DNA from 2 places in the Robbsia betulipollinis genome. Region 1 is predicted to be linked to the other one. Evidence: riboswitches for the same ligand, from Rfam matches in the RefSeq annotation. Region 1 holds a riboswitch; the other holds the start of a gene.
What was found. A riboswitch is a leader RNA that binds a small molecule or an ion and turns the genes downstream of it on or off. The one in region 1 is predicted to bind fluoride.

Region 1 (3,539 bases):
GAACGGGAGCAGCAGCAGAAGGCAGGCGGCGATACCGGCGATCGTGGCAAACAGAAAACCGTTCGGGAAGCGGTCGCTATAGCGGCTGAACAAGAGCGAGCCGATCACGCCGGAGCCGCCGAACAGCAGCAGCAACGCGGTGACCATCGTGCCGCTCATGCCCGCCACCTCACGCGCGAACGGTTCGATGTAGCTGTACCCAGTGAAATGGGCGGTGACCACGAGCGCGGTGAGCAGATAGACGCATAGCAGCGCCGGGCGCTTGAACAATAGCGGCAGGCTGCGCAACGAACCGGCGTTCTCGCTGGGCAACGGCGGCAGGATGCGCGTCAGCTGGTAGACAGTGGCGGCCGCGATGCCGGCGATCGCCAGGAAGGTCCAGCGCCATCCCAGCACCTCGCCGACCACCCGGCCCAGCGGGATGCCGAGCACCATGGCCAGGCAGGTGCCGGTGGCCAGCAGCCCCAGCGCCTGGGTCCGCTTGCCGGGCGGGGCGATACGCACGGCGAGCGATGCGGTGATCGACCAGAACACCGCGTGGGAGAAGGCGATGCCGATGCGGCTGGCTTCCAGCACGGCGAAACTCCAGGCCACGCCGGACAGCACGTGGCTGGCGATGAAGACGATGAAGACGCCCACCAGCAGCTTGCGCCGCTCGATGGTGCGGGTGAGCAGCATCATCGGCAACGACATCAACGCCACCACCCACGCATAGACGGTGAGGATCAGGCCGACTTCGGACGGCCGCATATCGAAACTGCGGCCGATGTCGCTGAGCAGCGCGATGGGGGCGAATTCAGTGGTGTTGAAGATGAAGGCGGCCAGAGCCAGCGCGATGACGCCGCGCCAGCTGGCGGCGGGGGCGGGTGCGTCCGTTACCATGGAAATTCGGGTGCTCGAAGAAGAATGGAAAAACCCCCGTCTCCTGCCGGCCGTTCGGACAACGGCGCACGCGCGCGCATGACGCTGCTTCCCGCGGGTTGAAATGGCGGTGGAAGCAGACGCGCTGGAAGCGGCGGGAAGCAGCGAAGGGCGGCAGGAAGGCGGGCTGCGGAAAAGTGTACGCCGGTGCTTCCGTCCTCCACAAGTCAATCGCGCGGGCTACTAGGGTTAACCATGCGTTCTACTGCCGTCAAGTGGTTGAAGCGGAAGGGTATTCAGGCAGGGGAAGCACGCGAAATTTATTTTGGGGTGTGACAACGCGCCACTGCGCTACCGCAGGCTCGTGCTATATTGCTCAGCGGAGATGGCATGCCTCCCGCCGCCTGACAGCGAACCACCGGCCTTGCCGGTTGATGATGCCTACGAATTCCTAGGTCGAGGGAAGTCGTGGGCGTTCGCACGCAGCATCGTCGCGGTGCCTTCGTGATGCCTTCGCGGCTTCTGCGGCTTCTCGCTACCCAGGTTTGAAATGCATGAATCTGGTGTCTTATGAAAGCTCCCTTTTTGCCCGAACAGTTCGCCATGGTGCCCCGTCTGGGCCGCTGGCTGGCGTTCTCCGCCCTGGTTGGCGGGCTCTCCGGCAGCGCGTCCGCGCTGCTGCTGTGGAGCCTGGATCTCGTGACGAACACGCGCGTCGTCCACGGCTGGTTGATTTGCCTGCTGCCCTTCGGCGGGTTCGCGGTCGGCTGGGTGTACTACCGCTTCGGGAGCAGCGTCGAGGCGGGCAATAACCTCCTGATCGACGAAATCCACGATCCCAAAAAACTGGTTCCCAGGCGCATGGCTTTCCTGGTGCTCGGCGCGACGGTCGCGACGCACCTGTTCGGCGGGTCGGCCGGACGGGAAGGGACCGCGGTGCAGATGGGCGGCGCGCTCGCCGACCGGGTGGCGCAGGTTTTCCGGCTGGACCGCGAGGACCGGCGCCTGTTGCTGATGGCGGGCATCGCCGCCGGATTCGCCTCGGTGTTCGGCACGCCGCTGGCCGGCGCGGTCTTCGGTCTCGAAGTGCTGGCGATCGGGCAACTGCGTTACGACGCGCTGCCGGCATGCTTTCTCTCCGCCATTCTGGCCGATCAGGTCACTCGCGCCTGGGGGATCGAACACACGCGCTATACGATCCCCTTCGTGCCGCACATCGGCCTCGCCGGCCTCGCATCGGCCATCGTCGCGGGGATGATCTTCGGCATCGCGGGCATGCTGTTCGCCAACACCACGCATGCATTGGGCGGCTGGGTCAAGCGCCGGATCGCCTATCCCCCGCTACGGCCGCTGGTCGGCGGCGCCGTCGTCGCGCTGGCGTCGTTTCTGCCCGGTACGCACCGTTACCTCGGCCTGGGCATTCCGACGATCGTCGCTGCCTTCCGCCAGCCGCTCCCGATCCACGACTTCGCGGGTAAATTCGCGTTCACGGTGGTGACGCTGGCGTCCGGTTTCAAGGGCGGAGAAGTCACGCCGCTGTTCTATATCGGCGCCACGCTCGGCAATGCGTTGTCCCATGTGCTGGCGCTGCCCTTCCCGGTGCTGGCGGGCCTGGGTTTCGTGGCCGTGTTCGCGGGCGCGGCCAATACCCCGATCGCGTCGACCCTCATGGCGGTCGAGCTATTCGGCATCGATATTGGTGTGTATGCCGGCCTGGCGTGTGTCGTCGCCTATCTTTTCTCCGGCCATGCCGGTATCTACCGGGCGCAGCGAATCGCACAGAGCAAGCATCGGTCGTTCCCCGGAGACGGGGAAGCCACCGGGGCGACCGGTCCGGCAGCGGGCGAATAAACGGACAGGTAAGCTGGCAGATGAGCTGGCAGATGAGCTGGCGGCACGGCCCTTGCTCGAACGCGCTACCTTCTCCGGAGACATCGCATGCCCCAACTCGAACCCCGGATCGTCCATTCGGCGAATCCGTATAACGCGGAGCCCAGGCTGGGGTTCCTGCGCACGTGGAAACTTACGCCCGCCGATGTCTTCTACGTGCGCAGTCATGGCGATATCCCGCGGCCCGAGATCGCATCGTTCCGCGTGAGCGTCGGCGGCCGTGTGCGGGCGCCCCTGACTTTCTCGCTGGCGCAGTTGCGCGGCGATTTCACGCGGCATACGGTCGAGGCGGTACTGCAATGCGCGGGCAACCGCCGCAGCGACCTGCAGGCCGTGAAGCCCGTGGCGGGCGACCCGTGGGCGGGTGGCGCGATCGGCAACGCGACCTGGAGCGGCGTCATGCTGGCGGACGTGCTGCGCGCCGCGGGTGCCGAATGCGATCCCGCCTTGCATGTCGCGTTCGATTCGCTGGACGATTGCCATGTCGAAGGGCATGCATTTCGCTACGGCGTGTCGATTCCGATGAGCAAGGCGAATTCGGCCGAGGTCCTGCTGGCCTACGACATGAACGGCGCGCCGCTCACCGCCGAGCACGGCGCGCCGCTGCGGGCCATCGTTCCGGGTTACGCGGGCGTGCGCAGCGCCAAGTGGCTCACCGCCATCACCGTGCAGGAGAGCCCGTCCACCTGCTATATCCAGTCGCAGGACTACAAGCTGTTTCCGCCCGACGCGACACCCGACACCGCCAACCCGGCGCAGGGCATGACGATCAACGACATGCCGCTGAA
Region 2 (3,539 bases), on a different contig from region 1:
CAGTGCCACCGTCAGATCTGCAATGAAGCTATCTACTGTTTCTCCGCTGCGATGGGATACCATAGCGCTCCATCCCGCCCTGTAAGCCATATCAACCGCAGCGCGGGTTTCAGTAAGTGTTCCTATTTGATTTGGCTTTATAAGCACTGCATTGGCGACATCCTCGCGTATGCCGCGTGCGATTCGCTCTACGTTTGTCACAAAGAGATCATCACCAACTAACTCAATCTTGCTGCCAAGTGCGTCATGCAGCGTTTTCCAGCCAGCCCAATCGTCTTCGGCTAGCCCATCTTCTAACACCGCGATGGGGTATTTGTTTGTCCAATCAACGTATAGTTCGACCAACTCATCAGCAGTGATACTTCGATTTTCACTATGTAAGTGATACAGCCCATCCTTGAAGAATCCGCTGGATGCAGGATCGATGGCGATCACGACATCTTCTCCTGGTTTGTATCCGGCCGTCTCAATAGCCGTGAGGATCAGCTCCACTGCGTCGCTGTTTCGCTTCAACGCCGGCGCGAAGCCACCTTCGTCGCCCACCGCCGTGGAATGACCGCTTTTTTTCAAGTTGTCGCGAAGACAGTGATAAATCTCGGCACCCCATCGCAGGCCTTCAGCGAAGCTTTCCGCACCGACCGGCGCTATCATGAACTCCTGAAAATCGGCGCCTTGCCAATTTGTGTGAACACCGCCGTTGAGGATGTTGAACATCGGCACTGGCATCCGGTTCGCATGCGGGCCGCCTAGGTACTCAAAGAGCTGTAGCCCTTCGCCCTGAGCGGCCGCTCGTGCGACCGATAAACTCACTGCCAGCAAAGCGTTGGCGCCGAGTCGAGCCTTGTTCGGCGTGCCGTCCAATTCGATTAAGACGCTATCAATCCCGCTTTGATCACTCGCGTCCATACCTTGCAGGGCGACGGCGATTTCAGTATTGACGTTTGCAACGGCATGGCGGACACCCTTACCACCAAAACGCTTCGCGTCCGCATCCCGTAGTTCGACCGCCTCGTGAACGCCAGTAGAAGCCCCCGATGGCACCGCAGCGCGCCCGGTCGCTCCACCAATGAGCCGCACGTCAACTTCGACGGTCGGATTGCCGCGAGAATCTAGTATCTCGCGGGCGTGTAACGTTTGGATGGAAAAATCCATGAACAACTCCCAGTGCAAATAGTTCAAAAAGACCCGTATTTAATGGGTGACTGCATCGCGTAAACAAACGGGGTGTTCGACACCTCATCCCCGTCCTGGAGCTTCAACAACCAAAAACCTCGACCACTTTATTCCGCCGACACGGACGCCCGAACGGTCACCGAAGGGCTTTGCGCCATCGTCAGGTTGGACGCGCCAAAGAAACGGTAGTCATGCCGAGAGCCGCCATGGCTAATGAACCACCGACGTGGAACGCCAGTAGGCGAGCCGACCAACCTAGGCGACCCTCTCGCAGCGTCGTTAGCAGCTCAGCCGAAAACGTTGAAAAAGTAGAGAGTCCCCCCGCTAAGCCCGTAATTAGAAACAGTCGCCATGCCGCAGATAGACCCGGCGATACAGCAAAATAAGCGATGGCGAACCCGACGATGTAGGCAGCAATTAAATTCGAGGCAAGTGTTCCCATCGGCAGATTAGGTACCCATGCATTCATCGCCAGACTTAGGCCATAGCGGGTGAGAGCGCCAACGGTTGCGCCGGCGCTAATGGCGATAACGGTGGAAGCACCGAACATCATCATCCCGCCTTGACGCGCGTGGCTACGCCTGCCACTGGCGTGTTCATGAGAGGCAGCTCACAGAGCACGGCACACTTGGTCGGCAACAATGCCTGCGACGATGCAGGGGAACAGCGCGTCATAGCGCATGCGCCCGATGGTGAGCACTTCGAGGCCAAAGACCGTGCCTGCCAACGGCGTTCCAAACACCGACGCGAAGCCAGCGCTGATGCCGGCCATCAATAGGATGCGACGGTCTTCCTGCTGTATGCGGAACAATCGGGTGAGCTGATCAGCGAGTGCGCCGCCCATCTGTACAGCGGTACCCTCGCGGCCTACTGTTGCGCCAAATAAATGCGAAATAATGGTTCCGCCCAACACCAGCGGAACCATGCGTAATGGCACGACATTCTTTGGGTCGTGGATTTCGTCGATGATGAGATTGTTGCCGCCATCGACAGTTTTCCCTAGCAGGTGATACACAAGCCCTACGGAAAACCCTGCCACAGGCAATAGCCAAATAATCCAATGATGGGTTTCACGCCAATCGGTCGCCTGATCGAGTGAAGCGAGGAAAAACGCAGAGGCGCAGCCGGCGAGAAGAGCGACGACACTGGCGATGACAAGCCACTTGCCGATATACGGCAAAAGCTTGAGTTGTTCTGGGCGGGGAAGGCGCGGCATTGGTCATATTTGCTCGAATTGTTCGGGCTGACCAACGGCAAGAGAGTGTGCGCGAACGCCTACAGCCCTGACCGTGATCAGGTTTCTGTAGGCGTCATCAGCAGCACAATGTCGACTGCGGTTAAAGGAGGAACACCATCTCCCTAACCAAACGATACCGAATGGATCCCAAATCGTCCAGATTAATCGGAAGTTTTTTTGATTAGAACAAAAAAAACAATTTGTCTCTACAGTTTATTTGTTACGATCGTTACTTTATGATTGTTCGCATGAAGACACAAAACTGGCTATTGCTGACCTATAAGGTCCCCGCCGAGCCCGCAAAAACGCGAATCGCGTTATGGCGAAAGCTCAAGGGTATGGGCGGCATTTACTTGCAAAACGGCGTGTGCCTGCTGCCGAAGACCGATGATCACACGCGTCGCTTGAAGATCATGGAAAACGAAATCCACGAAATGGCTGGAGAGTCGGTGCTGCTTGAAACGATTGCCCTCGACCAAAGTCAGGAAGATAAGGTATTGGGTCGCTTCAAGGCCGATCGCGATGAACAGTACATCGAGTTCATCGACAAATGTGACGACTTTGACGCGGAAATCGCAAAGGAAACCGCGGCGAATCACTTCACCTATGCGGAACTCGAAGAAAACGACGCCGACCTGAAAAAACTGCAGACCTGGCTGGAAAAGATTCGCAAGCTCGACTTTTATGGTGCCACCCGTGCGGAAGAGGCGCAGCGACGTCTGACGGCATGTGAAGGTCTACTAGACGTCTATGCCCAACGCGTTTTCGAAGCACATGACGAAAACCGCTAATCTGGAGCGAACATGCAACTTACCGTTCTCAGCTACAACACCTTGTTCGCAGGGCGAGAGGGTACCAACGACGTACGTGCCCGAGCGCAAATCGAGTTAATAAATCAAATTCACCCGGATGTATTCCTGATGCAGGAGGCGAAGGGCTTTGACGCTAACGGAGGCGCGTGGCTGTATGCGATGGAAGAGCATCTTGGTCTGCGTGGGTTCTTGGCGGTCGCGCCAGGAACCGGTCAGCACGTGGCCATTTTTATCCGCACGCCGCTTCGTCCACTTTCCTTTGAGCCAGATAGTGGTCATTTTCACCACGCGCTTGCTACGCTGAAGGTGGCGGTTCC

Region 2: another riboswitch for fluoride. It lies ahead of OVY01_RS14525 (chloride channel protein); the one in region 1 lies ahead of OVY01_RS20430 (voltage-gated chloride channel family protein).

The regions. Positions count from the first base shown of each region.
Region 1 is NZ_JAPMXC010000010.1:599,552-603,090, forward strand. It holds gene OVY01_RS20425 (sugar transporter) at 1-882, opposite strand, end outside; fluoride riboswitch at 1,234-1,312, shown strand; gene OVY01_RS20430 (voltage-gated chloride channel family protein) at 1,432-2,712, shown strand; gene OVY01_RS20435 (sulfite oxidase) at 2,800-3,539, shown strand, end outside.
Region 2 is NZ_JAPMXC010000004.1:27,735-31,273, reverse strand. It holds gene eno (phosphopyruvate hydratase) at 1-1,152, opposite strand, end outside; gene crcB (fluoride efflux transporter CrcB) at 1,334-1,723, opposite strand; partial or broken gene OVY01_RS14525 (chloride channel protein) at 1,799-2,389, opposite strand; fluoride riboswitch at 2,471-2,541, opposite strand; gene OVY01_RS14520 (Chromate resistance protein ChrB) at 2,659-3,201, shown strand; gene OVY01_RS14515 (endonuclease/exonuclease/phosphatase family protein) at 3,214-3,539, shown strand, end outside.